One region of the Pseudoalteromonas sp. SG41-2 genome, then DNA from elsewhere that is predicted to be linked to it. Evidence: predicted binding sites of a transcription regulator. Region 1 holds the regulator's gene; each other region holds the start of a gene.

What was found. The regulator sigma-54, encoded in region 1, starts transcription at its own class of promoters, with help from an activator protein. The targets are predictions, from matches to a motif close to GTTGGCACGNNNNTNGNNT.
Region 2: the regulator sigma-54 is predicted to act here: its motif matches at 4,165-4,183, upstream of H5186_RS06985 (flagellar basal body rod protein FlgF).
Region 3: the regulator sigma-54 is predicted to act here: its motif matches at 6,653-6,671, upstream of H5186_RS08240 (YggN family protein).
Region 4: the regulator sigma-54 is predicted to act here: its motif matches at 6,072-6,090, upstream of H5186_RS14650 (LruC domain-containing protein).

Annotation. Positions count from the first base shown of each region.
Region 1 is NZ_JACJFK010000037.1:6,578-14,721, forward strand. It holds gene mgtE (magnesium transporter) at 490-1,848, opposite strand; gene H5186_RS20575 (HPr family phosphocarrier protein) at 1,972-2,244, opposite strand; gene rapZ (RNase adapter RapZ) at 2,273-3,115, opposite strand; gene ptsN (PTS IIA-like nitrogen regulatory protein PtsN) at 3,136-3,588, opposite strand; gene hpf (ribosome hibernation promoting factor) at 3,593-3,880, opposite strand; gene H5186_RS20595 (RNA polymerase factor sigma-54) at 3,909-5,405, opposite strand; gene lptB (LPS export ABC transporter ATP-binding protein) at 5,472-6,197, opposite strand; gene lptA (lipopolysaccharide transport periplasmic protein LptA) at 6,194-6,727, opposite strand; gene lptC (LPS export ABC transporter periplasmic protein LptC) at 6,717-7,271, opposite strand; gene kdsC (3-deoxy-manno-octulosonate-8-phosphatase KdsC) at 7,268-7,819, opposite strand; gene H5186_RS20620 (KpsF/GutQ family sugar-phosphate isomerase) at 7,819-8,144, opposite strand, start outside.
Region 2 is NZ_JACJFK010000006.1:137,535-145,678, forward strand. It holds gene flgJ (flagellar assembly peptidoglycan hydrolase FlgJ) at 1-549, opposite strand, end outside; gene H5186_RS06970 (flagellar basal body P-ring protein FlgI) at 746-1,840, opposite strand; gene flgH (flagellar basal body L-ring protein FlgH) at 1,852-2,535, opposite strand; gene flgG (flagellar basal-body rod protein FlgG) at 2,554-3,342, opposite strand; gene H5186_RS06985 (flagellar basal body rod protein FlgF) at 3,364-4,128, opposite strand; gene flgE (flagellar hook protein FlgE) at 4,288-5,643, opposite strand; gene H5186_RS06995 (flagellar hook assembly protein FlgD) at 5,700-6,392, opposite strand; gene flgC (flagellar basal body rod protein FlgC) at 6,407-6,838, opposite strand; gene flgB (flagellar basal body rod protein FlgB) at 6,841-7,251, opposite strand; gene H5186_RS07010 (protein-glutamate O-methyltransferase CheR) at 7,451-8,144, opposite strand, start outside.
Region 3 is NZ_JACJFK010000008.1:72,293-80,436, forward strand. It holds gene H5186_RS08190 (S8 family serine peptidase) at 1-119, opposite strand, end outside; gene H5186_RS08195 (DUF2721 domain-containing protein) at 369-839, shown strand; gene H5186_RS08200 (cytochrome c) at 965-1,417, shown strand; gene H5186_RS08205 (cytochrome b/b6 domain-containing protein) at 1,486-2,142, opposite strand; gene H5186_RS08210 (AzlC family ABC transporter permease) at 2,266-2,970, shown strand; gene H5186_RS08215 (AzlD domain-containing protein) at 2,970-3,269, shown strand; gene H5186_RS08220 (iron-containing alcohol dehydrogenase) at 3,297-4,451, opposite strand; gene H5186_RS08225 (LysR family transcriptional regulator) at 4,625-5,497, shown strand; gene H5186_RS08230 (glutathione peroxidase) at 5,593-6,084, shown strand; gene H5186_RS08235 (PA3496 family putative envelope integrity protein) at 6,134-6,322, opposite strand; gene H5186_RS08240 (YggN family protein) at 6,730-7,527, shown strand; gene H5186_RS08245 (PLP-dependent aminotransferase family protein) at 7,611-8,144, opposite strand, start outside.
Region 4 is NZ_JACJFK010000017.1:94,803-102,946, reverse strand. It holds gene H5186_RS14670 (glycosyltransferase) at 1-1,108, opposite strand, end outside; gene H5186_RS14665 (glycosyltransferase family 2 protein) at 1,319-2,245, shown strand; gene H5186_RS14660 (endonuclease/exonuclease/phosphatase family protein) at 2,327-3,289, opposite strand; gene H5186_RS14655 (hypothetical protein) at 3,379-3,843, opposite strand; gene H5186_RS14650 (LruC domain-containing protein) at 3,843-6,038, opposite strand; gene gmk (guanylate kinase) at 6,381-7,001, shown strand; gene rpoZ (DNA-directed RNA polymerase subunit omega) at 7,119-7,394, shown strand; gene spoT (bifunctional GTP diphosphokinase/guanosine-3',5'-bis pyrophosphate 3'-pyrophosphohydrolase) at 7,523-8,144, shown strand, end outside.

The sequences.
Region 1 (8,144 bases):
TACGGTGTTAAGGTTTACTTTGATGTCTAATTAATCACTTGTAGGCGAGTGGCTTGCCACCGCGTTTTAAATGTGGCTCGGAGTTTGTGCGTCAGCAAGCTTAACGCCTACGGGTGTTAAAGTTTATCTCGGTGTTAAATCACTTGTAGGCGAGTGACTTGCCACTGCGTTTTAAATGTGGCTCGGAGTTTGTGCGTCAGCAAGCTCAACGCCTACGGGTTTTAACGTTTATCTCGGTGTTAAATCACTTGTAGGCGAGTGGCTTGCCACCGCGTTTTAAATGTGGCTCGGAGTTTGTGCGTCAGCAAGCTCAACGCCTACGGGTGTTAAAGTTTTGGGTTTATCGTAGGCGGTGCTTTATGCCGCGCGGTTGATAACATTCATGGCTAAAGCCATTGCCTAAGTTGGCGGATGAGGTTGATGTAACGCTAAGAGATGCGCGAGATAAACTCGCGCCTACGATGGGTTTAACCTTTAACTAATTTTTAACTACACCAACAACCATGTGGCGGTGCCTAGGAAGGCGAAGATCCCTACAATATCGGTTACGGTTGTCAGTACTACGCTGCCAGCTAATGCAGGGTCAATTTTCATTTTTTTCAATAGCAGCGGAATACTGGCACCGGCGATACCTGCGGCTACTAAGTTCATAAACATGGCAAAGGCGAGTACGCCGCCAAGCTTAAAGTCCCATTGCCAAATAGCAACAACACCGGCAATTAAAATGGACCAAACAATCCCGTTTATTGCGCCGATTGCAAGCTCTTTGATCAGTAAAAAGCGTTGGTTAGTTTGGTTGATATGACCCACTGCAATACCACGTATTACGAGGGTTAATGTTTGGCTGCCCGCAACACCACCCATGGATGGCACTATACCGTTGAGTACCGCTAGAATAGGTAAAATTGCTAAGGTGTTTTCAAAGAAGCTTGCCACAATCGCAGCAAGTAGCGCGGTTAATAAGTTAACGCCAAGCCAAATTGAGCGCTTTTTCGAACTTTTTAACACTGGGGCAAAGGTATCTTCTTCATCATCAAGACCGGCTAGGCTTAATAAGCTATGCTCGGCGTCTTCACGGATAACGTCAACGATATCATCGATGGTGATACGGCCAAGTAGATGGTCATTATCATCAACCACTGGGGCTGATATCCAGTTATGACGTTCAAACAGTTGTGCTACATCGGTTTCATCCATCGAAATGAGGATAGATTCACAATCTTCATCCATTAAGTCGCGAATGATTTTATCTGGCGAGTTAGTCAACAAGGTCGTTAACGACATGGCACCTATAAAGCAGTTATGTTTATCAACAACATAAAGATCATCGGTACCTTCTGGTAGCTCACCACGTAAACGTAAGTAGCGCAGTACTACGTCGATAGTGACATCTGGACGGATGGTCACTGTATCAGTGTTCATTAGCGCGCCAGCAGAGCGCTCTTGATAAGAGAGTGCTTGAGTTGCACGTTCTCGATCTTGGCTGTCCATGGCACTAACAACGTCTTTGTAGACGGTATCAGGTAGGCTACGTAGTACTTCCCCTAGATCATCGTGGCTCATGTCCTCAGTTGCCGCAGCGATGTGCTTCGGCTCCATTTGGGCAATGATCCCTAAACGAACATCTTCTGAGAGTTCTTCGAGTACGTCACCTTGTACATCTGGATCAACCAGTTGCCATAGCAAGGTACGAATTTTATGTGGGGATGACTCGAGTAATAATGCGGTGTCACACGGAGCTGTTTTTGCCAACATACGCCTTACTTGAACAAATTGACCACTGTTAAGTGACTTGGTCACTTGTTTTAGTTGTTGTAGTGGGTAATCTTGTTCAAAAGCTTCTGGCATTGGCGTCCTTAAAAATTAATACGCTTGATAGGTAGGGTAACAGTTGTCGGTAATTAACGCGCTTGGTCTGTTTAATTAACGACTTTATTTAGTTTAACGCAATTTAGTGGTACTGACTACGAGCTATTCTTGTTCGTTAAAGCGTTGTGCGATCAACTCGCCAATTGCTGCAAGAGCAGGTTCAGCGTCCGGGCCTTCACATACAACTTTAACTTCTTTGCCTTGGCTACTTTCTAATAGCATTAAGCCGAGTACGCTATCGCCTGCGGCTTGTTTGTCATCTTGATGAAGTGTGATGCTGGCATCAAACTGCACAGCTAATTGCGCTAATACGCTGGCTGCGCGAGCATGTAAACCGAGTTTGTTTTTTATTAAAAATGTATCTTCTAAACGCATCAACATTCCTTACTGTAAACGTGAGTTGTTATTCTTGTTCACGATGGCGAATTTTCACATTGCTGTGGCTCATCGAGAAGCTTTCACCTATAGTTTGCGCTAGATAAACTGAGCGATGTTGACCACCGGTGCAACCAATAGCAATTGTTAAGTAACTGCGGTTATTACGCTCCAAATGCGGTAACCAAGTTTGTACAAAGGTTTGGATCTGCCAAGTGAATTTTTGTACGATACTATGGCTGGCTAAATAATCTTTTACTGGCTGATCAAGGCCTGTAAGTGGCTTAAGCTCAGGCTCCCAATGTGGGTTTGGTAAAAAGCGTGCATCAAAAACATAATCAGCTTCTTTTGGGATACCATATTTAAAACCAAATGATTCAAAGGTAATGATTAGTTTTTTATCTTTTTTCCCTAAAATCTTTTCACGGATTGACTCTGCAAGCTGGTGGACACTCAGATCAGTGGTATCAAGTATAAAGTCAGCGCGAGTAGTTAATACATCAAGTAATACTTTTTCTTGCTTGATAGCTAAATCCAGTGGCAAAGAGTCCAAAGATAATGGGTGTAAGCGGCGAGTTTCAGAAAAACGTTTGATCAGGGTTTGATCATCACTGTCTAAATAAAATAGCGTCGGATTTGCAAAACCAGGCAAGTATTCAAGAATATCGTTAAATTCTTCCTGCTCTTTCGGTAAATTACGGACATCAATACTGACGGCAATTTTGTCATAATTATCAGAGACACTGCGCACTAATGAAGGTAATAAGTTTACCGGAATATTATCTACACAATAATAGCCAAGATCTTCTACTACACGCAGAGCAACAGATTTACCTGAGCCAGAACGCCCACTGATGATGATTAACTCCATGTAAATTCTCCTTCATTTGGCTACGATTGCGCAGCAATTACGTGATACAAATCTTGGTCTGTTTTTGCGCTACGTAGTTGTTTACAAAAATCTTTGTCGTTGAGTTTATCAGCAATTGTGGCTAACGTCTTCAAATGAAGTTGGCTATCACCATCTGGCACGATGAGAGCTACAAATATATCAACTGGGCGATTATCTATCGCATCAAAATCAATCGGTGATTCACTCACTATAATTATTGCTAGCGGGTTTTCAACACCACTCATACGGCCATGAGGAATAGCAATACCACGACCAATACCCGTACTACCTAGTTTTTCTCTCGACAGTAGTGCGTTGAGGATTTCTTGTTGTGATAGCTGAGGAAGTTGTTCATGAGCCAATTGGCTGATAAATTCAATGATCCGTTTTTTGCTATTAAAAAGGACCGCAGCTTTACTGCAGTCCTGGCAAATAAGTGAGCTTAATTTCATAGTGTTAGTGTCGAGCGTGCTTCTCTTTGTGTTTAATTACCTGACGGTCAAGTTTGTCGATTAGTCCGTCAATGGCTGCATACATGTCTTGGTGCTCAGTTGAGGCAAATAATTCAGCGCCACTGACATGTAATGTGGCTTCTGCTTTTTGGCTTAGCTTTTCTACATCAAGAATGACATGGACATTATTGATATGATCAAAATGCCTTTCAAGCTTGGCAAACTTATTGTTTACATAGTCTCTTAATGAATCAGTAATTTCTACATGACGACCAGTTAAATTTAGTTGCATAAGCATTTTCCTCTTGTGATTTTACGCCTTAAATCAAACTTTTACGTTGATTTGACGGTGGAATAGCCAGTGACTCGCGGTATTTTGCAATAGTCCGTCTAGCTACTTTGATACCTTGCTCTGCCAATATATCTGCAATTTTACTATCACTCAATGGTTTCGCTGAGTTTTCTGCACTGATCAATTTTCTGATCAATGCTCGAATGGCTGTCGATGAGCATTCGCCGCCGTTCTCAGTACTTACATGGCTCGAGAAAAAATATTTTAACTCAAATATACCACGAGGGGTATGCATGTATTTTTGGGTGGTTACACGAGAAATTGTTGATTCGTGCATCTCAACCATTTCGGCAACGTCGTTTAGTACCATAGGGCGCATGGCCTCAGGGCCATGCTCAAAGAATCCTTGCTGCTGTTTAACAATGCAGTTGGTTACTTTGAGTAACGTCTCGTTACGACTTTCTAGGCTTTTAATAAACCATTTAGCTTCTTGCAAATGCGAGCGTATAAATTGGCTGTCAGTGCTTGATTTTACAGAGCGTGACATCGCCGCATATTGGCTGTTCACTCTAATTTTTGGCATGCTGTCTGGATTGAGTTCAACCACCCAGCGACCTTTAATTTTTTTCACCGAAACGTCAGGAATAACATACTCTGATTCTTCGCGTACTATGGTATCCGCAGGCTTTGGGTTAAGGCTGTGGATCAGTGTCATTACTTCTTTTAGTTCATCTTCTTTAAGCTTAGTCTTTTTCATCAAAGTGCGATAGTCACGACTAGCTAATAAATCGATATGATCAGTTAAAATCATTTTTGTCTCGCTAATCCAAGGAGTTGCAGGATCAAATTGATTTAATTGAATACATAAACATTCTTGTAGGCTGCGCGCAGCAATACCAACAGGGTCAAACAACTGAATGCGTTTTAACACTGCTTGCACTTCGTCGAGTTCGATTTCTTCTTCGTTATTACCTTGATTTAAGCTTTCTGCGATGTCTTCGCAGCTCAAGGTTAAAATACCTGAATCGTCAACGGCTTCAACAATCGCAATGGCAATGGCTTCATCGGTTGGACTAAAAGGTGTGAGTTGTAATTGCCACATTAGATATTCGTGCAAGGTTTCAGTTGAGGCACCTTGATAAATTGACTCATCTTCAGGCATTGGCCCAGATGACGTATTTGGCGCAGCACTCATGTATTCGTCCCAGGTGACGTCCATAGCCATTTCGTCACTTAAGGTCTCTTTACTTAATGCTTCGCTACTTTCTTGTTCATATTCGCTTGGCTTGTCGTCTGCTGATGCGCTAACGGTTAAGTCATCGTTATCTTGTTTTTGTTCGTTTTTACCAGCCGTGTCGTCTGAATATTCATGTTCTTCTAGCTCTAACAATGGATTGCTGTCGAGCGCTTCTTGAATTTCTTGCTGGAGATCCAATGTACTGAGTTGCAATAAGCGAATTGCTTGTTGCAGCTGTGGTGTCATTGTAAGTTGCTGGCCCATGCGCAGCTGGAGTGATTGCCTCATGTATCTCTAACAATCCTTTTATTGTTATCATCGTTAAGTCTAGCAGATACTTAGCCGAGCGTGGCTTTATAGCCTAAATTGCTCGCCCAGGTAAACATCGCGGACTGTTTGGTCGGCGAGTACATGCTCAGGGGTACCTGATGCAATTAACTCCCCATGAGAAACTATGTAGGCTTTTTCACAAACATCAAGGGTTTCTCGTACATTGTGGTCGGTAATAAGCACGCCAATACCACGGTTTTTAAGGTGTTCAATAATCTTCTTTATATCTAACACTGAAATAGGATCAACGCCAGCAAAAGGCTCATCAAGTAAGATAAATTTTGGGTTTGCGGCTAAAGCGCGTGCAATTTCAACTCGACGACGTTCACCGCCAGATAATGCCATACCTTGGCTGTCGCGGATATGTTGAATGCTAAACTCATCAAGTAAGCTGTCGAGCGCTTCTTCTCTGGCTTGTTTATTCAGCTCTTTACGAGTTTCTAAAATAGCCATCAGGTTTTGATAAACAGTTAATTTACGGAAGATGGATGATTCTTGTGGCAGGTAGCCAATCCCTAACCGTGCGCGACTGTGCATTGGCAGTAAGGTGATGTCATTATCATCAATACTGATTTTACCTTTGTCGCTTGGAACTAAACCCACAATCATATAAAAGGTGGTGGTTTTACCAGCGCCATTAGGACCCAATAAGCCAACAATGCTGCCTGCGCTAACTTCTAAACCCACGCTTTTTACAACTTGGCGACCTTTATAGCTTTTTGCTAGAAATTCAGCTTTTAATGTACTCATGGCTGCCCTTTAGATTTGTCTTTTTTACTGTCTACTGGTACCAAAATGGTGTGCACACGATCGCTTGAGCTTGCGCCTTTTTCAGCACTGATCAGTTGCTGGTCCATATCATAGGTAATGCTTTTGGCATTGATTTTTTGACCTGCCTGAGTGACTTGTGCATTGCCAACCAAGGTTAAATAGCGCTTAGCGACATCGTAACGGACTTCATCAGCACTGGCACTCATTACTGTGCCATCAGTTTGTTTTTCTTCAAAGTAAGCCGGACTGCCAGTTGCGACAAGTAGTTGTTTGTTATCGCCTAAATCTTCGCGCTTATGGACTTCAAGTCGATCCGCTTTGATACGGCGGTTACCATGAATGATTTCAACATTTTTTTCAAAAATACCGATATTGTCTTTCAGTTGGGCAAGCTGCGTGTCAGCACTGATAGAGACTTGATCTGCAGGTGGTGTCGTATTTTCAGCAAAGCTTGCAAAAGCAATGAATAAGCTTGGTATAACAAGCAAGTGAGCAAATTTATTGGTCATAATATATGGTTCGCGTATGGTTAATTAGTTCTACCACTTCGGCTTTTAAGTCGGCATGGAGACCGCGCCCAGTGATTTTTAAATTTGGTCCGATTAATTCAACTGGTTGTTCTGAACTCATGGTTTGTAGTTCAATATCAACCTGAATATTATCTGCGTTTATATGTTCAATCATGGCATTATTGGTCAGGTTTTTAGCAACCACATTACCTTCTAAAATTAATTGATGATTTTCATATAAGGTGGCTTCATCGGCATTAATTTGCCACGTCTGCTGTTGATTATAGAGTGTAAAAATAGGTTGTTCAAAGTAAGTGAACCCTAACTGTTGGTAGAGTTCCATTTTTGCAGCTGTTACTTTGTGGCTAATTTTACCTTGTTCATCAAATGCGGTTTGTTTTAATGCCACCGCAGTATAATCAGGTTTTGCTATTATATCTTCTTGGTGTTGTTTTATGGCGGTACTTTGATAAAAATACGGATACCACAGCCATACCATGCAGCCGACAAATAATACGCATAATATTAAACGCGCACTATTCATGAGCTCGTGCCTTCGCTGGTTAATGATTTACCATTTTCGAGCATTAATAAATCAGTGAGTTCACGCACCGCCCCAAAGCCACCAGGTAGCATGGTTGTATAATGTGAAATGCGTTTGATTAGTGGATGCGCATCATTTACTGCCACCGCAAAACCAACCAATTCCATTACCGGCAAGTCAGGTCCGTCATCGCCTATGTAAGCGATTTGTTCATCGCTTAACTGCAATTTATCCTTGAGCTGTTGATAAGCTTGCAACTTGTTTTCTTGGCCTTGGTAAATATGCGGTACTGTCAGGCTAGTCATCCGTTGCTGAACTATCTGTGAATGACGACCGGTGATCACGGCAACTTCAAAACCGCTATTGATCAGTGCTTTGATACCAAAGCCATCTTTAGTATTAAACGCTTTGAGTTCTTCACCTTGGTTACCAAGATAAATACGACCATCTGAAAACACCCCATCGATATCACAGATCAGGAGTTTGATTTTTTGTGCTCGCTCGCGAGCATCATCTGAAAGTGGCTGATATAAGTCAGCAAACTGCATTATAAAACTCCTGCTTTGAGCAAATCTTGCATATTAAGAGCACCAATAGGGTGGTGTTTATCATCAACTACAATTAAGCCATTGATACGCTTATTCTCCATGATATTGAGTGCCTCGGCGGCAAGCATATCAGCAGTTGCAGTAGTGCAAGAGCGGGTCATGACAGTGCTTATCAAAGTACTGTGAATATCTATTCGTTGCTCTAAAATTCGCCGTAAATCACCATCAGTAAAAAGCCCTGCAAGTTGCCCTGTGTCATCAACAATAGCTGTCATACCTAAGCCTTTTGCCGACATTTCGATTAATGCATCTTTGATACATTGCT
Region 2 (8,144 bases), on a different contig from region 1:
GGGGTTCAAACCAATTTTCTCAGCAGCTGTTTTGGCATGTTCCCAAACACTACTGATAAAATCTTCTGCATTTTCAAACTGAGGTTTTTGCGCTGTTGATGAGCTGCTATTGACAGCCTGAGTGTCAGCCGCCTTATCAGCATTCTTGCTGGTTGCACGTTGATCACTGGTAAAATCATCGACGGTGCGCAGCACTGAACTAGGGGTAAATTTTTTCCCGTCAGGAGAGAGTTGTTGCACTATGAGATCGGCTAAGCCCAATGAACCTTTTGAAGATAAATCAACCGATAACTGTTGATCATGCATTTCTTCAAAAAACTTTACTCCACTGGAGTTAAAAGGGCTGTCTTCGTCTTCAAACGCTTCGTTTGCTTTACGCATACTTTTTAAAAGCATTTGCGTAAAAATAGATTCAAATTGTGCCGCTGCTTTTTTTAGCGCTTCTTTTGATGCTTCAGGCGAGGCACCACTTTTTAAGGCATCTTGACGTAATGTATTGAGATTGCCTAAATCAAAGAAGTTTTGTTTATCGAGATGATTAGTATCCATCAGCAATTTGACACAGTGATTAATAATAGTATTAACAATGCAATAATTAAGCCAATGCGAGTTTGCGAGTTTGCGAGTTTGCGAGTTTGCGAGTTTGCGAGTTTGCGAGTTTGCGAAAGTATAAAAGCGTTGATTAATTATGCAAGTCAAGGCCCCCTAAATGCAAGTTAACGCAAACTTAGGGGGTCAATATGGTTTAAATAACCACGAGTTGACCGCTAATGGCACCCGCTTCTTTTAATGCTTCTAGTATCGCCATTAAGTCACCAGGCGCTGCTCCAACTTCGTTAATTGCGCGCACTAAATCGTCAAGGCTAACACCGGGGTTAAATACAAAGGCCCGAGAATCATCTTCGTTAACATCAATAATACTTTGATTAGTAACGGCAGTTTCCCCTTCACTTAATGCGTTAGGCTGCGATACATTTTGCTGTTCTGCGATCGTAACGGTAAGACCACCATGGGTAATTGCCGCCGCTTGTAACCGCACGTTTTTGCCGATCACTATGGTGCCAGTGCGTGAATTTACAATAATTTTTGCCGAAGTATCGGCAGGTTTAAACTCTAAGTTTTCAAGCGTAGACAAATAAGCAACACGCTGCGACGCATCACGCGGGGCAATAACACGAATTGAAGCGGCATCAAGGGCATGTGCACTGTCTGGGCCGATAAGCTCATTAATGGTTTGCTCCAAACGTTTAGCAGTAGTGAAATCAGGACGATTTAAATTAAAAGTTATGTAATCACCTTGCATAAAAGGACTTTTAATTGCCCGTTCAACCGTTGCGCCATTTGGAATACGTCCTACCGTGGGCGTGTTCATTACGATCTTACTACCATCAGCTCCTTCGACACCTAACCCGCCAACAATTAGACTACCTTGCGCGATAGCATAAGTATTTCCATCAACCCCTTTCAAAAAGGTTTGTAGTAATGTTCCACCACGTAAGCTACCCGCACTACCAATTGACGATACAGTAATATCGATTGTCTGCCCTGGCTTTCTAAATGCAGGTAATTCTGCATGCACAGCAACCGCTGCTACATTTTTGATTTTGGGTTTTAAATTCGATGCCATGGTAATACCAAAACTATTTAGCATGGCTTTAAAACTTTGTTCAGTAAAACGACTTTGCTCACCGGTGCCAGGTAAACCTACTACCAGACCATAACCAACTAACTGGTTTGAGCGAACACCTTCAACCATTGAGACATCCTTGATACGTTCAGCGCTAGCAATAGAATGCCAAGCTAATAAACATATACACAGCAACGCTTTCAAGCTATTCATATCAACATCCTTTAAAAAGGGAACAGAGAGCTAGTGAAGAATCGAGTTAACCATCCTGCCGTTTGAGTCTCTTGCATTTGCCCTTTACCAGAATACTGAATACGCGCATTTGCGATTCTGTTAGAGGTCACAGTATTATCTGCAGTAACATCTTGCGGGCGAACAAGACCTTCCAAACGAATAAATTCTTCGCCGGAGTTTAAAGTCAGCCATTTTTCACCACGGATCACTAAATTACCATTAGGTAATACCCGCATAACATTTACGGAAATATCACCAAATAAACTATTAGATTGATTTGACTTAGTATCACCTTTGAATTTAGCACCGCTGCCCACACCAAACTGAATACTATCGCCACCAATATTAACCGGTAGTCCGCCTAATCCAATGACAGGATCTAAGCTGGCATCACTTTGTTTATCCGTTTCAGTTTTAGCTGCTTTAGATGATTGCGTCGATTCTTGCAGTTTAACTGTAATAATATCTCCGGTGCGTAACGCTTTTTTATCTGAATATAAATCGTTTGATAAATTGCTATCAAACAATGAGCCTGTCGGCACAACTTGCTCTGCAGCAGGCTCTGGGTACATAGGAGCATAGTATGGATCATCTTGAACCACGCTGTGGTTTTGAGTCGTCATACAACCACTCAATATAAATGCACCCGTTAAGACTATAGATAAATTACGCATAACTTTGCTCCGAATTAGTTAAAGTTGCTGACTGATGTAACTCATCATTTCGTCAACCGCTGAAATCACCTTTGAATTCATTTCATAGATACGTTGAGTTTCAATTAGGTTAACTAACTCTTCGGTTACATTTACGTTAGAGGTTTCAAGTGCGCCTTGGACAACAGTGCCTAATCCTTCTAGACCAGGGTTACCTTGTACAGGTGCGCCACTGACGGCCGTTTCGGTATATAAATTTTGGCCTACAGGCTCTAGACCTGATGGATTGATAAAGTCACTGATCGTTAACTGACCAATCACCACATTCTCAGGTTGTCCTTCTATTTTCACAGACACCTCACCATCTTGTGATACGGTAATTGACTTCGCATCATCAGGTACATTCATTTCTGGCTGCACAGGAAAACCTGCACCAGCAGTAACAATACGACCATCCTCATCCGTGGTAAATTGACCATTTCGAGAATAGGCGATATTGCCATCGGGCTGTAAAACTTCAAAAAAACCTGGCCCTGATATCATCCAATCCAATGAGTTTTCAGTGGTTAACATGTTACCTTGAGAAAAGTTCTTCTGATTAGCAACTACTTTGGTACCAGCACCAAGCATCAGACCAGAAGGCATCTCTGTATCTTGTGATGAACGCCCCCCTGGCTGATTAATATTTTGATAAAGCAAATCTTCAAATACAGCACGACTTTTCTTATAACCAACAGTACTGGCATTGGCTAAATTATTTGAGATAACCGAAATATCGGTTTGTTGAGCATCAAGCCCCGTTTTACTTATCCACAATGCAGGATTCATATTAATGTCCTCTCAATAAAGTTAAACAATACGCAGCAATTGAGTTTGACGTTCGTCAATTTCTTCAGCCGTTTTCATTAACTTAACTTGTAATTCAAATTGGCGTTGATGGCTTATCATATCCACCATCTCATGTACCGGATTCACATTTGACATTTCCAAAGTGCCACTCATTACTTTCACATCATTAGAGATGTCACAAAATCCACATATACCATTTTCCAGTAATTCGGGTTTTGGTCGAAATAAGCCATCATTGCCTTTTTCAAGCTCAGAATTATTTGCCTTAATTACCTTCAAACGGTCAACAACTTCTAAAAAGTTAGCCGGCGCACCTTGCGGGCGAACTTGGATTGAACCATCGTCACTAAATTCGACTTTCTCCACTGGCAATGGCAAAATAATCGGTCCACCTTCGCCAATAACTTGACGCCCGTGACTGGTGATCAAAGCGCCATCAGGGGTGATATTCAACGTGCCAACTTTAGTATATGCCTCATTCCCTGAAGCATCTTGCACTGTAAGCCACCCTTTATCGCTCATAGCAATATCAAGATCACGTCCAGTTTCAACAATACCGCCGGAAGTCATATTAGAGCCTGGCCGTTCCTGCATAGTAAAAACACGTGTCGGTAAGCCTTCACCAAAAGCTTGCATTGAGCGCGCTTGCGCGAAGTCAGCTTTAAAGCCTGTGGTATTGGCATTTGCTAAATTATTTGCTTTAAGCTCTAGGCCCCGCAAACTTTGCTTAGCTCCAGACGCTGCAATGTAGACCATCTTGTCCATAACATCGACTCACGTTAAAAATCTATAACATGACAAATGCAAGATAAGTGCCACAATAAAATGACGTAATAAATTACAAAATATAATCAAGCACAAATAAAAAAGGCTGCTAATAAATAGCAGCCTAGGTGTCGGATTGTAAAAAATATTAAAACGAGATTAACGGATCTGCAAAATAGCTTGCTGTAGTGTTGAATTCACTTCGAGTGCACGCGAGTTAGCTTGGAAGTTACGCTGTGCGCTGATCAAATCAACAAGCTCATTGGTTAAGTTCACGTTTGATTGCTCTAATGCTGATGAGCTAATCTTACCAAATGCGCCTGAATTTGCTTCACCCGCTACAGGGTCACCTGAAGTTAAACTTTTCTTCCATGACGTATTGCCTACTTGTTGTAACCCCTGTGAATTGGGAAAACGGACTAACGCAACTTGACCTAGGTAGTTAGAGTCACCATTACTATAAGAAGCAACAATTTTTCCATCAACACCAATGTCTATATTTGCCAACCGTCCCACAGCAGCACCATCTTGAGATAATACTTTATTTTCAAACTTGCCTGCATGCTGGGTCGGGATTTTTGCAGAGGTACCTGCTTCATCACGCCAGTTGATAGTTACATTATTAGGAAAGCTAGCACCATTGCTTAAAAACCCTGTCAAATTAGTGCTATCTAACACAACAGGGTTAAATGTATTGCCTGTATTTGCGGTACCATTGGTGTTAAGTGGTAAGCCGTTCGCATCAAACTGAAATGTTGAAATTGGATTAAATGGTCCAGTAGCGCCTTGCGAGCTTCCATCAGGATTGAATGCTTGACCGTCTAACGTGGCATAGGTTTGCCACTCATTAGCATTACCTGTAACAGCTGCATCCGTTTTCACAAAAAACAATTGCATAGTATGCGGCTCACCTAGCGAATCATAAACATTGGTTGAGGTAGAGTGAGTATATGACCCTGATTGAGTTGGATCAAATGGTGTAATAGTCGGTGTATCTTTGGTCGAATCCAATCGAAATGACGAATATACACTTGAGGTAGCCCGCGGGGAACCTGATGAATCAGGAATTTGAATCGCCCCAGAGGAGGTTAAACTTACTGATGTTGCATCTCCACTAATTTCATCAACAGGAAAGCCTTGTAAGTAATTACCTTGTGCGTCAACGATAAAGTTATCTTTATCTAATTTAAACGCCCCTGCACGAGTGAATGTTTTATCTTGTGAGCCTAACTCATTGCTAAGAGCAAAGTATCCTTCACCTCCTATAGCAAGATCGAGTGAATTTTTAGTGCCTAATGTTGAACCTTGATGAAACTGCTGTGCTACAGATGCTGTTTGTACACCATCACCATTTTTAGTTTTACCCGAAGAAAAAACTGATGATGAATAAACATCGGCAAACTCAGCTCTCGATTCTTTAAAACCGTAGGTATTTACATTAGCGATGTTATTAGCAGTAACATCCAAATCTTTTTGTGCGGCAGCAATGCCAGTTAATGCAATATTAAAACTCATAATTCACCTCTAACCTATAAAATTTAGCCAATAGGCTAAAAAATAAATAAAATTTATCACGCAATTTCTGCGACATCAGACAGCTTAACTGCCCCTTCTTTAGTGTTAATAATAATACCGTTAGCGCCATTAATATTGACGCTATCAATATTTTTATAAGAGGCCATGGGTAAACTAGTAAATTCTTCGCCCATGCTGCCCTCTGCTTTGATATTGTATTCTCCTGGCGGAAGGCTCTCACCGGCTTCATTTTTTCCATCCCAGTTAAAACGTAAGCCACCAGCAGGTTTATCACCTAACTCAATTACTCTCACTAGTTGTCCGGAAGCATCTGTAATACTGAGCCTTAAATCTTTAACGGGACTTTCAACAGCAATCATGCCCGAGACATCACCACTGCTGTTAAGATCTAATGTATCTGATTCAACTAAAGCTTTTTTGCCTACCAGAGTTGATGCTTGCAACGCTGAATTAGAGGTCATTGAAGCAGCCAAAGACTCAAACTTTGAATTTAAATTTGAGATACCTTCTGCCATGGTAAAGTTCGTCATTTGTGCAATCATTTGGTCGTTGTCCGCAGGTTTACTGGGATCTTGAAACGACAGTTGCTGCGTTAATAATGAAAAGAAATCCTCTTGCGTTAATGCATCACTTTTCTTTTCACCAGTCTTTTCGTCAGCCTCTTGTTTACTCGGCCAACGAAGCGAATCTATATAGCTTGATGATGCAGTATTTATGTCGTTACTCATAATCTAACCCTCAATTACCGCTGCCCAAGCAACAGTGTTTTACTTAACATTTGCTTCGCTGCATCAGCAACTTGCACATTGGTTTGATAAGAGCGTGAGGCGGAAATCATATTAGCCATTTCTTCAACGACATTAACGTTAGGTTTGTAGATATAACCATTTTCATCCGCACTGGGGTGATTTGGGTTATATTCAATTTGCAGTGGTTTATTACTCTCTACAATGCCTAGTACTTTAACGCCAACAGACGATCCCTGCGTATTACCAGTTGATTCTGATGCTTTCATCAGTTCAGCTGCAAAAACAGGGTGACGCGCCCGGTAAGTTTTGTCTTGGCTTGAGCTAATGCTATTGGCATTGGAAATATTACTTGCGGTGGTGTTCAAACGCACATTTTGCGCACTCATACCACTACCTGAAATATCAAAAACGTTATATAAACTCATGCTTAGGCTCCTTGACTACCGAGGGCTTTTTTAAGGCCTTTAATTTTACTACTCATAAATTGCAGGCTTGCCTGATACTCTAATGAGTTCTTTGTATACAAGTTTCGTTCCACTTGTATATCAACCGAGTTACCATCACCTGTATCTGCTTGATTTGGCGAACGAAACATTTCACTATTACCGATATAACGACTACCACCTGCAATGTGATTCGGGTTAGTTGTTACCATGTTATTGCCGCCTTGCTGGTGGCTTTTTGCCGCTTTCAATGCTGAGGCAAAGTCGATATCCTTCGCTTTATAGCCCGGCGTATCAGCATTAGCGATATTGGTTGCTAATAACTCAGCACGTTGCGAACGGATCAACATTGCATGAGGATGAACCCCAAATGCTTTATCAAAACTGATAGCCATAACCATCTCCAAAAAATTGACTTAAGATGATTAATGCAAAAGGTGAGCCAACTAGGTTAGTGTTTTATGATGTGTTTAATTTTTGATTTAAAAAGAAAAACGATGTGGAGGCACATCGTTTTATCGTATTCTAGATTCGGCTTTACTACCGATGAGACTTGAGTTACTTGCGTTTTAGCGCGTTATTTACGCTGGTAAGTTATTTCTTTTGATAAATAATACCAGGATTACAGCGTACCATATCAAACTCGTTACTTAACCCTGACATAGACTCTGAAGCACCTAAAAATAAATACCCCTTAGGGTTAAGTGCTTGAGCAAACTGAGCAATAATTTTGGCTTTCACCTCAGGTGCAAAATAAATCAGCACATTACGGCAAAAAATAATATCAAATTTGCCCATTAGTGCGTATGAATCTAATAAATTAAGGTGTCGAAAACTCACTAATTTTTTTATTGAGTCGTTAACTTGCGCCATCCCATTGCCGCTATCTTTGAAGAACTTCTTCCTGCGCTCTACCGACAGCCCTCTAGCTAAAGCAAGAGAGTCATATTCTGCATGTTTACACATATCTAACATAGTATTAGAAATATCGGTGCCGATGATCTGCGCGCCCATTTTTAATACACCCGGCTGCTTAGCTTGAAACTCAGCGACCGACATGGCAATAGAATATGGCTCTTGTCCTGAGGAACTTGCCGCTGACCAAATTTTCAACGGTCGACGCAACTCTTTATGCTCTGGGAATAACTTACTTTGTAATAGTTCAAACGGGTATTGATCCCGAAACCATAAAGTTTCATTGGTCGTCATAGCATCAACAACTGCGGCACGTAACTGCCGCTCATGCGGACTCAGTGTTTTACTGACCAATTGTGACAATGACTCAACA
Region 3 (8,144 bases), on a different contig from region 1:
GTGTAGCTGGTATGCTTAAGTACGCTGTTATTTATTGTATTTGCATTTACAGCGCCTGTAACTAAGATACTTGTTACAGCGGTTGCAACCGCCGTTCTTTTTATTAGATTCTTAGACATGATTTCCCCTGGGATATGTTATGTATTATTGTATTTATTGGTGATCATAAATTAAGTGCGAGACTAATATAGAACTTCAACACCCAAAATAACAACAACTCGATTACATTAAAATTACAAAGGCAAATAGAAAACCGAAAAAAATAACACTAAACATCTGTTTTTAATGTTTAAAAACTGAAAAGTGAAAATGTAAATGTTTGTAAACAAATAGAACTAAAGCACACCAATATACCTAAAAGGGAACCAATGAACTCTGATGTTATAAATATTTTAACAATGGCAAAAGTAATCCAAACAGCCGTTGCGCCGGTTTTTTTAATTACTGGTATTGCTGCTACGCTGGGCGTTTTATCTAATCGCTTAGCTCGAATTACCGACCGTGCTCGTCAACTTGAACGAAAATTAAAGGTAAGTACCGATGAAGAGTTTAATTCATCGCTAACAACCGAGCTACGAGCACTGCTGAAACGCTCTCGCTGTATCCATATTGCCTTTAGTTTAAGTGTATTAAGTGCGGTACTTGTTTGCGCCGTGGTCATGCTGTTATTTTTGTCTCATATCCAATCAGTTAATTTAGGTGTTTCCATCGGCAGTTGTTTTGTTGGCGCAATGGCACTACTTATTTGTGCATTTATGTCATTACTGGGTGAAGTATTTTTAGCAACCCGTAGTATGCGCAGAGGAATGATCTTTGCTGACATTGATATAAATAATTAAGGCATGATCTTAGTTTTATAATTCAATAACAGTTCAGTTTAACCGCAATACACTTGAATAATCTGACTTGCTGATATACAACAGCTGCTATACAAGCAATGAATTACATATAAGGGGCAAAAGGAATGAAGTTAAAGCAATTATTTTTAGGTGCAACACTTTGTGCACTAACATTTGGTGCAACAGCAAACTCTGTATTTGAAGAGCCTAGTGACGCCATTGAGTACCGCCAAGCGGCGTTTTCAATGATCCGTGTCCAAATTGGTGATATGGGTGACATGCTAAAGGGCAAAGTACCTTTTGATGCTGAGCGTTTTAAGCACCGTGCAAATAATGCCGCTGCATTATCAAAAATGCCATGGGAAGCATTCGTTGCAGGCAGTGATAAAGGCGAAACATCTGCATTACCTGCTATTTGGAGCGATAACGAAACCTTTATGAAAAAAGCGGTAGCATTCCAACAATATGCTGATGAACTAGCCGTTGCCGCGCAAACAGGTGATAAAAAAGTAATTGCTAAAGCATTTGGCCCATGGGCTAAAGGCTGTAAAGATTGCCACACATCATTTAAAGACTAATCTTTAATGCGATCATCTTAAAACTAAAACGGCGCTTAATTAGCGCCGTTTTTGATCTGTTGAACCGTTTAACTAAACAAGTAAGCCACAGGTTCTGCGCCCCATGTCATCAGTAATGCCGCAAATACAACGACAAAAATAATTATCGCAGTCCACGGTGATTTTGTTAGCTCTTCATTACTATCATTATTTTTTTCAGCGGCATAGCCCGTAACCATTGCTTTGACTAAATTTTTGCCTTTAATGCGATAAATTACAATTGCCACAATATGGAGAATAATCGCGTACAACAATAAATCAAAGTTTTTATGATGCACCCAGCCGGCCCATTCAACTACATTACTTGATACATACTGCACTAATGGGCCATCTGTCAAAATGTCATCAGTGGTCATTAAGCCGCTTACTAACTGCGCCAGTAATAAAATAAAAAATGCCAACACCATGTAGCTGCCCGCTGCGCCATGGCCAGGTTTATTATCTGTTTGTTTAAATGATTTTAGTGCTGCGCTAGGTAAATGAAACAATGCACTTAACTTAGCTGTTTTGCTACCAATCAAGCCCCAAATAAGGCGTGTTACTAGTAGCGCTAAGGTGAAAAAGCCAGCCACAAAGTGTAATTCCATCATGCCTTCTTCAGCACTAAAATACAGCGCCGCAATTGCAATAACTAACAACCAATGGAAACTGCGAATAAACCCATCCCATACTTTAATTTTATGCATGCTTAACCTCTTTTGCGTAAAAGCTTATTATTTCAAACTTTTGTTAATTTAGCATCTTTGCTGTTCAGGGTTAATTGATCTATGGCAGACTAAGGGCATTAATTACCGTAATGAATAATATTAATGACACTTAGCACCAAGCGCGCACTCCTAAAAGGCTTTTTAGATATGCTACCACTGTGTTTAGCAGTGATCCCCTGGGGGATTTTATGTGGTTCACTGGCAATACAAAATGGCTTTAGCGCATTTGAAACCCAAGCTATGTCATTATTAGTGTTTGCCGGTTCCGCCCAACTAGTCGCTATAGAGCTAATGGCTGGCAATACGCCTTTATTAACTATTTTATTCACCACCTTCATAATTAGCTCACGGCACTTTTTATACGGCTTAGCGGTGCGTCATAAAGTGATTGATCAGCCGCTACGTTGGCGCTTACCGGTAAGCTTTGTACTCACTGATGAGCTGTTTGCGTTTTCCCATCATCGCAAAGCTTATCGAACTAAAACTCGCTTGATCTACGCGCTCAGTGCCGGCTTTAGCTTTTATATTACTTGGAACTTGTGGACATTAATTGGCATCGTAGCGGGCAGTCTGCTACCTGATCTCACTAATTTAGGCTTAGACTTTGCTATTGCTGCAACTTTTATTGCATTAGTAATTCCTGGTATTAAAAATCTCGCTACATTGGCAACGGTTGTAAGCGCTGGTGTTGTCGCTACCGTTTTAAAAAGCCAGGGGTTTGAACTATGGTTAGTAGCCGCGGCACTATCGGCGATGACTATCGGTTACCTTATTAGCCGTATCCAAGATAAATTGGAGCATAACTGATGATGAGCACTATTTTACTTATGGCGTGTATTACCTTTTTTACCCGTTACTTATTTTTACATCGTGACCTACCATTTAAAGTTGGCCCGAAAATGCAGCAGTTTCTAAGTTTTAGCGCACCGGCGGTACTTACCGCGATTTGGGTACCTATTGTGTTTGTAACAGATGAGGGAATAAATTTAGATTGGCAAAACCCATACCTCAGTGCGGCAATAGCAGCCATTATTGTCGCGTATAAAACGCACAACATTTACTACACAACACTGGTTGGTATGGGTTTATTTTTGACCTTAAATTAGCACATTAGTAATGCGCTAAAAGTAGCTTTAAACGCTGGCTAATAAAATAGCACGGCTTTTATCTAGAGTGACCTGACCACGTTCGCCAATAGCCGTCATACCGTGGCGTTCAAGTTGCTCAACAATTTTATCAGCGACTTCTTCGCCTAAGTTATAATCACTTAAACGCGTTGGCATATTCACACTGTGAAAAAACGCTTCAGTTGCATTAATTGCTTGTTCAATTGCTGCATCTTCATCACTGATATCTAATCCTAAAACGCGTTCTGCGTACTGTAAGATTTTACCGCGCTTAGTTTCTGTTTGCTCAGCCATCATACGAGGTAATACAATCGCAAGCGTTTGCGCGTGGTCAAGGCCATACATCGCAGTCATTTCATGGCCCAACATATGAGTGGACCAATCTTGTGGTACACCCGCTCCAATTAAGCCGTTTAATGCCATCGTTGCTGACCACATAATATTTGCACGTACTTGATAGTTATCAGGCTCACTGAACGCTTTAGGGCCCTCTTCGATTAAGGTCATTAAAATACCTTCAGCGAAACGGTCTTGCAGCTTAGCACCTACATCGTAGGTTAAATACTGCTCCATAGTATGCACAAATGCATCAACAATACCGTTCGCCACTTGGCGCTCAGGCAATGAAAAAGTCACTGCAGGGTCGAGTACTGCAAATTTTGGCAATACAAATGGACTAGCAAATGCAAGTTTTTCGTGAGTGTCAAGATTTGAAACAACACTATTGCCGTTTGACTCAGAGCCCGTTGCAGGTAACGTTAATACCACACCAAGAGCAATAGCAGATTTAATCTCGCCACCTTTTGATAAAATATCCCATGGCTCGCCGTCATAATTAGCTGCTGCGGCAATAAATTTACTACCATCAGCGACTGAACCACCACCAACTGCAAGAATGTAATCAACTTGCTTTTCTTTAACCAAAGCAACGGCTTTCATACATGTTTGATAACTTGGGTTAGGCTCAATACCGGCAAACTCAAACCACGTATGTTCACTTAACGCATCGACGACTTGATCATAGACGCCATTACTTTTAATACTGCCGCCACCATAAGTAACTAATACTTTTGCGTCTGCAGGGATCTCATTTTTAATTAAAGCGATTTGTTGTTCGCCGAAATGAATTTTGGTTGGGTTTGCAAAACTGAAATTTAACATGCTTGCTCCATTGCTTAGAGATGCTCATTATTTAGTGTGAGCTAAAATTTGGTGACCATCTAATTGTAGGGATTTAAGCATTAATTTAAAGACTAAGCTCAGAGAATCACTTTTGCACAGCTGCAACAATAGATGGTATAAACTATAATTACTTAATATTTGAGAACTAAATTATGTGGCATGGCCTTGATGAATTTTTACATGTGGTTGAACATGGCAGCTTTACCAAAGCAGCCAAAGTCATGGAAGTATCAACTTCACATATTAGCCGCCAAGTACAGCAACTTGAAAACCGCTTAGGCTCATTGCTATTTCAACGTACTACCCGAAAAATAAGCCTCACCGATGCCGGCCGCGAATATGCCGTAAAGCTCAAAGCAATTAAACAAGAGCTAATTGATGCTAATAATCAACTGCAAGGTGAGCAACGTAAACCCAAAGGGATCATTAGAATTTCTGGTGCTGGTGAATTTGTTGCATGTCATGTAGCACCTAAAATTGTTGAGTTTGTAAAACGCTACCCTGAGGTTGAAGTAGATATGGACTTCAACAATCGTAATGTCGACTTAGTTGAAGAAGGTTTTGATTTAGCGATCCGTTTTGGCCGCATGCAAGACTCTAACTTAATTGCACGACCACTTAGCCCGCGAATCATGACTCTCGTTGCCAGTCCAGAATATTTAGCACATCACCCAACCCCAACTACGCCTCAACAATTAACCGCTCATAATTGCTTAATTGCCATGGGGAAACGTTGGCGATTTAATTTTGCCGGCGATATTAAAGAGGTAAAAGTTGCCGGCAACTGGCGCAGTAACCATCCGCGCGCACTATTATCTGCGACATTAGCAGGCTTGGGCATTGCCCATTTAGCCACTGATATTGTTGATAAGTATATTGAAAACGGGCAACTAATTACCTTACTTGATGAGTTTCAGGTAACAGACAATGCCTCTTGGTTAGTGTATCCACGTAAAGATTTAATGCCGTACAGAGTGCGATTATTGATTGAACATTTACTCACAAGCTTTAATCATGCAAGTTAAAATAAAATGGTCTATGCAATATGATGATAATTTAAGCTGTATGTCTGTCACAACTCAGGATAGAATTTAACAAACAACAATAACAAGAGAGCAACATGAACGACTTCTATCAACTTTCAGCCAGCAATCTGCAAGGCCAAAGCATTGATTTTTCAGATTTCGCAGGCAAAGTTGTGTTAATTGTCAACACTGCCAGTAAATGTGGCTTCACTCCACAGTACGAAGGTTTACAACAATTACATGCAAAATACGCTGATCAAGGGTTAGTAATTATTGGTTTTCCGTGCAATCAATTCGGCAAACAAGAGCCTGGCGGCGCAAAAGAAATAGCGCAAGGTTGTTTAATTAACTACGGTGTTGATTTTGTGATGATGAGCAAAATTGATGTTAATGGCGAAAACGCCCACCCCGTATTCAGGCATTTAAAATCAGCCTTACCTGGATTTTTAACCCGCAAAATAAAATGGAATTTCACTAAGTTTTTAGTTGGCCGCGACGGCGAGGCAATTAAACGCTTTGCACCATTTACCAAACCGCAACAAATCGAAGGTGCTATTATCAAAGCCCTTAAAAGCAGTAATATCTAAACTCTAAAAGCAATAAAGAGGCAAATTGCCTCTTTATTTAAATTATCTCTTAGTCGTTTAAATACTCATCTAAGTCATCATCGCCCAAGTTTTTACGCAAGCGTTTTTGCTCAAGGTAGTCTTCCAACTTTTTCTTAACCTTTTGCTTATTCTTGTCGTGTTGATTACGCCCGACCATTTCGTACTCGTCTTCAACAAAATCGTCATCTAGCGCATCGTAACTAAATGTCTTACCCACAACCCACTCCATAAAGTGTTTGAGACCAATTAAGGATTTTTTATCACTATCATTGGTAAATTAAAAATGTTCAGCACTATTTCACCGTATGAAAAAGCACCAAAATAAAGCCATAACGCAATTCTAAAATAGTGTTATGTCGATATTGTGAATAAATAGCGCTAAATTTGAGTTCTGGAAAGTGAGAGTTTTTTATCGAAACGATAAGTATCTTTTATGTATTAATGTAAATTAGTCAAAATGACTAAAAAATGGCTTTTTTATAACATTTAAATGTAATTAAAAAAGGGAAAAAAACAATTAACTCATTGTTTTTAAATGCCAATAATTATTGGCATTAAACTTGATAAGTATTAAATACGTTAAATGCGTACTGGTCATAATCAACAAATTAGCAGGAAATAAAAATGAAAAAATTACTATTAATAAGTTCTTTATTCATTGCCACAGGGGCAATGGCACACAATGACAATGAGACGAATATTTCTTTTAGCGGCGACACATGTGACGTTGAATTTAAAAATGATGTGCGTATTAAGCCAAATGAATTAGAAATTTTTACAGCTGATAACCACACTATGACTTTTATAAATAGTGGCGAGTTAATGATTGATGGCCAAACTTTGACACTCAACAGTCAACAACACCAAGCTATCAGTAATTATTCAGACAGTCTGCGTAGCCAATTACCAGAAGTCGCGAACATTGCTCTTGAAGGCGTTAAAATTGCCGGGGTCGCCATTGAAGAAGTCGCCAATGCATTTAATATCGATGGCCTAGATAGCATTAATGAATTAATGGCTGATATTCAGGTAGAAGTACAAAACACCTTTTACCAACAAGGCGCTTTTGTAATGGGCCAACAAAGCTTTAGCCAATTTGGCGAAAACTTTGAAAGCCAATTTGATGAGCAAATAGAAAGCGCTGTACAAGCTGCGATGATGCAATCGATGGGTAGTATTTTAATGGCTGTAGGTTCAGAACTAATGGGCTCTGGTGGCGATATGCAAGCCTTTGAACAACGCATGGAAAATATGGGAGCTGAAATTGAAGCCAAAGTTGAGCAACAAGCTAACCAACTTGAAAAACGCGCTGATGCACTGTGCGGTAATTTTTCAACCATTGCTGATCAAGAGCAACAATTAGTTAAACTAGTTCCAGAATTGAAAGACTACCAATTATTTAGTTATAAACAAAATAACTAACTTGAACTCAGGTTCTAAACGCTAAAAGTTTGATATCCCTTTAGCAGCACTCTTTTTTAAAGGTGCTGCTTTTTTATGCCATGCTATTTCTTCGCTAAATGCACTAACTCACCTAGCTTTATAATAGCTTGTTCAATTTTTTCACCCCATGGCAAACCATAACTTAATCGAATACAACTGCGATATTTATTAGTGGCTGAAAAAATATAGCCAGGAGTAATGCTAATGCCACTTTCTAATGCCAGTTGAAATAGTTTTACACTATCGTAAGCCGCACCTAAATCAATCCAGATCACACATCCGCCTTGCGGATCGCTGATCCTAGCGGTACTCGGAAAGGCCTGTTGTAAACACCAGATCATTAGTTCTTTATTAGAACGTAGACGCTGTCGCAGTAGTTTTATATTACGATCATAATCACCACTAACTATAAATTCATATAACGTCCATTGATTGATCAATGAAGTAGAACAACTCAATGCACGCTTATAGCGACGCGCTTTGGCAGCAAACTTTCCGGCAATCAACCAGCCAACACGATAACTCGGCGCCGCAGTTTTAGAAAACGATGCACAGGTTAATACCAACCCTTTTGTTGAGTAAGCCTGAGCGGGTGT
Region 4 (8,144 bases), on a different contig from region 1:
TGGCGTTAAACTTATTTGCAACTAAGCGTTTGGCGTTAATTCCTTTGGCGTATCTCTCATAGGGATTTAATTCACAAAACTCCGTTAAAATTTTCTCCAACCCTGAAATACTCGACGGCTCACACTTAAAGCCCACCGAGTCATTAACAATTTCTTTGGCTCCCATTAATTGAGTTGTGAGCACTGGAATACCACTAGCCATAGCCTCTTTTAAAACCACCGGACCAGTATCTCTATCTCCGTTACTTGAAATGCAAAATGGCGCAACTAACGCAGAGTAATTACTGGTGTTTTTTGATAGCCACAGTGGCGTTTGCTTGCCTAAAAATCTAACTTCTTTTTCAATGCCTAACTTTTCACATAAAAACTTTAGGTCGTTCATCAAAGGGCCTTCACCAACAACATCTAAAAATATTGAGTATTTTTTATTTAATTTTTTTATTGCGGGTAGTAAAAATTGTAGTCCCTTTTTTTCAACTAAACGGCCAATAAATAATAGTTTCACAGACTCATTAAGTCGGTTAGGCGTTGCGTTAAATAAACTTAGATCAACTCCACAATGCAGCAACTCAACTTTACCCGCTTTGTATTTACCTAACTTTTCAGCCATATCTTTGCACACGGCCACGGAGAAATTACACAATGAGAGTTTCAGCCTAAGATCAGTATCATTAACGTATACGTCATGCCCGTGGCCAATCGAGGAGATACTAATGCCTGCAATTTTGCTGGCTATAATTGAGTACGCCAGAGGCGCATGCATAAAGTGGCAGTGTATGTGGGAAATACCATGTTGTTTGATTATGTCAGCAATATTTAATCCGTAGCCAAGCAGTGAAGTGACCGAGATTGAGGTAAACCTTGTTGCTGTTAATGCCGCTTTAAATGCTGCCAGCGGTTTTTTCATGGCAAACTTGGCCGCATATAACAACGATTTTTCAATAGTAATGACGTTTACACTGCTATCAAGATTGGTACAACTATTTAAATTTGCAAAGGTGATAACACTGACCTTGTGCCCAGCTCTTACTAATGCGTTTATCTCAGTTACCACAAAGGTTTCTGAGGGGATATGGAAACTCGGTACCACAATGCCAATATGTTTCATGCTCAACACTCCAAATATAACTTATGGTTATTTCGCAAGAAGCATGCCCAGTTAAAACACACCAAAAACATGATTAAAAAGTCAATTTGCGAACATCTGTTGCAAAATGCAAAGCATTAGACAAAAACCCCCTCGCAAACCTATTAAAATAATTGGCGCTGAACTTGCGTAGTACTTAGTTAGTTAATTTATAAAACTAGGATGCGGATCATGAGTATAGAAATAAGCGTTATTATCCCTAACTACAATTGTAAACAATATTTAGCCAAAGCCATTAGTAGTGTTGTTAAACAAAAAAACGTGAATTTAGAAATTATTGTGGTTGATGATGGTTCAACAGATGGTAGTGTTGAGTGGTTAAAAACCGCCCAAACAACAATTCCCCAGTTAATTGTTATAGAGCAAGAAAACACTGGCGTTGTCAATGTAAGAAATCGCGCTATTGCCGCAGCAAAAGGTGATTACATTGCTTTTTTAGACGCTGATGATTACTGGAGTGATGATAAGTTATACGAACAATTAAGCTATATGAAAGAGCACTCAGAGTGCGTTTTAAGTTTCACAAACTATATGCATATTAACGAAGAATATGAACCCATTGTCGATTGTTTTTCTTTTTGGCCTGAATTTTCAAAATTTGTTGATAAAAATAATATGGGTTATCAAAATTTAAAATGCCCAATGGATTTACTGATTTTTGCTAATGTAATTGGCACATCTTCGGTTGTGGTTAAGCGTTCAGCGATTAATTATATTGGCCGATTTGATAACCAATTAAATAGCGCTAGCGACTGGGATTGCTGGTTAAAACTTGCAAGGATCGGTGATGTTGCGTTTTCACCGCGTATCGCAATGGATTACTTGATGAGAGCGGGTTCTATTACTGCAAACCGTAAAAACAGACTCAATGCAATGAAAGAAATTGTCTCGCGTTGTAAACATGATGCTGGCTTTATGGCAAAAATAAAAGCACAAGCACGCATTTTAGAATGCTATGGTGAGTACTATCGAGAAATAGGTTCTAAATTTAAAGCCCTATCGATTGCAACTGCTGCATTCACACTTTTTCCACATAGGCGAAACCTACGTCATTTACTACATGACTTAAAAATGACCTTTGCCATTACAGTAAAATAAATCCGCATTGGTTTATTTAATCAAATAGCATGTGGTTAATCCTGCATGCTATTTTTATTAACTAACTAAGCTGAACTTTGGTTAATCATGAAGGCTCAAACTGTAACTAAGCATCTTATGATCACTTCCTGCAAAATTACTCACTATTAAGCTGTTTAACGTAAATTGCTCGTCAAAAACACAGTGATCTATGGGTAACCCGGTTAGCAGTGTCGGCTTAATATTTAAGGGCATAAAACTGCTATAAGGATTTGCTCCATAACAACTTTGTGTACTTTGCCAACTAAAATAACGTGACCAAGGGACAATATTTAAATCACCTGCAATTAGCCATAGTGTTTGCTCTTGTATTGTTGCTGCATGCAGCGCCGCGAGTAAAATATTTCTATTTTCCCAGTGCTGCTTGGTTCTTGGTGATGGTGGGTGGGCAATATACGTAGTGATAACTTCATTATTAAATAACAAGCGCAGTTTAATGTAACCTAACCTATCCCCTTGAAGTTTTACTTGTTGTCTATAAATTATAGGGAAACGCGAAATAACAACGATGCCGTAAGGGATCCCCTCTACTTCACGATAACCAAATAAACTAGCCTTGGTTAAAAAACGAGAGAGCAAATGCCGATTTAAATCACTAAACTCTTGCAGAATTAATACATCCCAAGATTGTTTTTGTAAGCTAACTAAGTGCGATTCAATAAACGGGTTACTATAATTTAAGTTTATTTGTTTTATCAAAATCGCATTTTTGGTTTGCTCACTTGGTAACGAATGCAATGGTAATAATGAACTCAAACTTATCAAGCATATAATTGATAGCGCCCCACCTAAATATGTTGCTTTTATAATTAAAAGCAACATGGCAAAGCATAAGGCAATAACTAGTAATGGCATACGCAATGATACTAAAAGATCAGCGTAATAATATTGCGAAGGATTATAGGCAATCGCAATTAGCATAAACGCAGCTGCTGCGACAAAAAATTTTACTAGCCTCTTTTTTTGCAAAAGATCGCCATTGTTATCATTAAGAAACTTCAACATAAATCACTACCCTAACTAGTATAAAGAATATACCTAGGTGTATTCTTTAGCTTGATCACTTTACCGTTACTGCTTGCCTTTGACTTTTACTACCTTATTTCAAACATCTGATGTTCTGCTTGTGTATCAAACTGCCATGCAAATGAAAGGGGTTGAGTGCTGGTATCGTAAAACCAAATTTCTGCAATCAGTTCGATATCTTGTCTACTCATTGCAAGCGTAGTTTTTATAGAGCCTTGCGATAAAGGAGCTCTAACTAAGCAGTTTCCATAATCAGCACGTAGGCTATTGGCCTTTTTTTGGCAAATATTTAAGTAAGCTCTTACGTCACCTATAGAGAGATCTACATCAATCTTTAGTTTAAATTTCGTTGATAAATCAAAACGATCATCTATCACTAAACTGGCCATTCCGGCTGAGTCGGTGGTGATAGGAACGACACTCGATGGTAGTGATTCAACAGCTGCAGGTACTGCCGCAGTACTTTCGCTTTCACCACCACCACACGCAACTAAAAATGATGATAAGCATAAAATTACAGTTAACTTTTTCATTACTGTTCCCCTCTAACTGCCACATTATTGCTGTTGTAGCGATTGAACCATTGTGGATTTTGCTTTCCTGACGACTGAGCAAAATTAGCAAAGCTATCGTAGGCATCGGTTATATCTACACCTTCAAGTGGATGTAACCATTGCACTCCTACTTCAATCGCCCATGGTAGGCCGTTTTCAGTTAAGAAAAACAAACCACTTTCTTGCTGGCTCACATCATCTGCACCACTGAGATCAAACAAAGTCGCGTCAAATACTTCTGTGGGCGCTTGATTTTTCATGTGTACTTCCCAGCTGCGCGCATTTTTACCAACTAAAAAATCGCCATGATAAAAGCCCTCTGTAGCAAAAATAAAAGGGTCTAATAATGTTCCGGGGGATAATATTTTCGCTTTAGGGACTTTTAATGGGATAGTCATACTAAAAGTTACTTTGCTGTTAACGTCGCAATTGCTTTCCGTTCTAAAATACTCGCACCCTGATTGCTTATTCACATGCAGCCAAGTGTCTTGCATAAAAATTAAAATAGCCTGCTCTGTGTTTGCTTCCAAAAATGAGCCTGTTTGTAGTTCGCCATTAATCACAAACCGAATATTATCGGCATCGACTTCTCTACTTAAAATTGAGTAAGTTGTATTATTTACCGTCTCTTTAAGGCTTACCGCAAAGCCATTATGATAGGTTGCTCCTACACCAATTAACTGGCCATCAATTTTATAACCAACAACATTAGTGCCCTCAATGAGCTGAGTAGTACGGTAATTTACGACCACGTCATTAAAGTCATAATCACCTGCAAACGGCCATTTATCTTCATAAGCAAGTGTCACCCAATCGTTTTCTCCTGGGTATACAGCACTAGCAAATGTTGTTATTTCATAATCTTCCACCTCACCACCTAAAACACCTCCAGTGGCAGTAATAAGCGAAGCTTCCGAGCCATCAGTTACCCTAAAACGAGCCCATGTCTGCCCAGCTTTAACATTACTAGGTACATTAATTAAAATACTGTTATCGCCTTGATTAAGTTGATATTTAGTTATTATGCGCTCACTTTCACTAAAGCCGCCATTTTGATCCCAATCAAACCATGCATATAAAAAGCTACTCGCAGAGGCGTTTACAATAATTTGGCTATCTTGACCCGCCGATATTGCCGTCACAAAGCTCACCCCATCATCTGATGCATCAACTGGGTTGTTGATTAAGTCGGCATCAGTATTGATATTTTCACCATCGACTGTATCGCCTAAATAAATCAGGTTACTGCCAGTGCTGTTAGGATCGAATAAATGCCTGGCTCCGCTTTGCTCTAAACTGGTGTTATAAGGTAGAGGAGCATCACCAAAATCAATCGAACTATCTGTTACCTCAACTTCGGCAATAGCACAACGAGCCCCATCGTTCTGACTTGACTTAGGGCCCGATGTAAACACATTAGCAACAGGCGTATAACCAACAACAGGACTAATACTTAAATCAACTTTGTGAATTTTTCCGCTTTTATTATTACTAAAATAAAACTGACCATTGATATCAAAATAGGCAGCACCAAATGCGCCCGTATCATCACCAATATCAACTTGAGTAATAAACTTGGTAGTATTTTCTGCAACGTTAATTTCATGCAAATCACCATTTGATTCAACTGCGTATAACAGGTTACTTTGCGGATGAAATGCAAAATCAAATATACCTAAGTTCCATGTGTCGGTTGCAGGTAGTAGCCGAGCAGTTATGGGGGCATCTAGATCATCCTCTAGATTGATTTCATATAAACCAAAATTGGGAGTATATACATAATACATCGCACTTTGATTTGCTTGCTCACCAGTCACTTGAATATCACCTACATAAAAATTAGTATCGGGTAGGCCAGTAACATTTAACCGCTTCATTTCGTAGTTGCTACCAATTTGCACCACGCTTTTAGGCGATTGTCGGCTAAAACCGTATAAGTATTGGTCTTTGTAATTAAAACCGACGGCATTCACACTTTCATTATTTGCCTCGCTAGCAAACGTCAAAGCCGATGATAAAATCGTAGGTTTAGCCGACACTAAATCTATACCGTAAAGCTGTGCCTTTGCATCCTGCATCAAAAATGCCTGACTAGGGCAATTATCGAATGGCTGGCTAAATACAGCACAAGGAAGTGAAACTAAACACGCTATGGCTAAATGGGTTAATCTCATTAGTAAGCCCTCAATCATTAAGTAACTGTACCAATGCAGGCATCATTCCAAAAAATAAAGCATTGAAATAAAACAAAATAAAATAAAGTTGAAGATGAAAGATGCAACTTGCAACGACCATTTTTGCATTATGCAACTAAGTACAAATAATCGTTAAAATGCGGGAGTTTTTTAAACAGTCATCATTGCCGTAACAAAAATACGGTTATTAATACGTTAAAATTTAATCACCTCACTAGGATACTTTCGGCAGTTGAGTAAACTTCACTAAATAAAGTACAATACCAAAATTAAGGCGGAGCTTATTAGCAGCTCTAGTCGGTTTATTTTAGGTAAAAACCCATGGCACACTCTCGCGGAAACTTATTTATTTTATCGGCACCATCTGGTGCGGGTAAATCCAGCTTAATCAATGCATTGTTAACTAAGTATAATGATATGAAAGTATCTGTATCGCATACTACTCGCTCGCCTCGTCCGGGCGAAGCAAATGGCGTGCATTACCACTTTGTAAATGTTGATGAATTCAAATCATTAATTGAAAAGAATGATTTTTTTGAATGGGCGCAAGTGTTCGATAATTACTACGGTACATCAAAGCAAGCAATTGAAGAGCAGCTTGCAGCAGGTATTGATGTATTTTTAGATATTGATTGGCAAGGTGCACGTCAAGTTCGTGATCTGGTCGCTGATGTTGAAACCATTTTTATCCTACCACCGTCAAAATTTGAGCTTGAAGCGCGCTTAAATAATCGCGGCCAAGATTCACAAGAAATCATTGCTGGTCGCATGGCAAAAGCACAATCTGAAACGTCTCATTACAATGAATATGACTATGTCGTGGTTAACGATGATTTTGCAACTGCGCTGAAGGAAATTGAGACGATCGTATTGGCAAAACGCTTATCGCTACAAAGCCAAGCTATTCGCCATCAAGATTTACTCGTAGACTTACTGCGTTAAATCCTAATTTGGGTTCAGTAAGTATTTTATTTGTTTAAATTAACCACAAGCTATTGGCGAATCTGACTCGGTGCAGTAAACTACGTCTTTGCTTAAAAATTTATTTGGAGTGCTAAGATGGCTCGCGTAACTGTTGAAGATGCAGTAGATGCAATTGGTAATCGTTTTGATTTAATTTTAGTTGCGGCCCGTCGTGCCCGTCAAATCGCGGTCGGTGGTAAAAAGCCACTGGTTGATCCTGAAAACGATAAACCAACGGTTGTTGCTTTACGTGAAATTGAACTTGGTTTAGTAGATAGCTCATCAATGGATCTTATTGATCGTGAAGAGCAACAACATCAAGAGGCGGCTGAAATGGCTGCAGTTGCAGCTATTGTAGGCGGCAACCAATAATCTGACTTCCTTGTCTGATTTAGCCAACGGTATAGTATTTCTATTCTAGCCGTTGGCAATCCCTTCTTTTCATCGTATATTCTTAACATACCGTTACCTATTTGCTTCACGAGAACATTGGAGTGTGAATGTATCTTTTTGAAGGTCTAAAAAAGAAAATATCAGAATACTTACCTGCTGCTGATGTAGAGCTGGTACAAAAAGCCTATGTGGTAGCCCGAGAGGCCCATGAGGGTCAAACTCGCTCAAGTGGCGAACCTTACATTACTCACCCTGTTGAAGTAAGCCAAATTCTGGCTGGTATGCATTTAGATCACGAAACGTTAATGGCTGCATTAATGCATGATGTGATTGAAGACACCGACTTTAGCCAACAAGATTTAGCCGAAATTTTTGGCGAGACAGTCGCAGAATTAGTTGAGGGCGTAAGCAAACTTGATAAGCTCAGCTTTAAAGATAAAAAAGAATTCCAAGCTGAAAACTATCGAAAAATGATTATGGCAATGACACAAGATATTCGTGTTATTTTAATCAAACTTGCTGATCGTACTCATAATATGCGCACTCTTGGAGCATTACGTCCTGACAAACGTCGACGTATTGCCCGCGAAACGTTAGAGATTTATGCGCCGATTGCTAATCGTTTAGGTATTCACGATATTAAAAATGAGTTAGAGGATTTAGGTTTTCAAGCCCTCTACCCGATGCGTCATCGCGCTTTAAAGTCAGAAGTTGCCAAAGCGCGCGGCA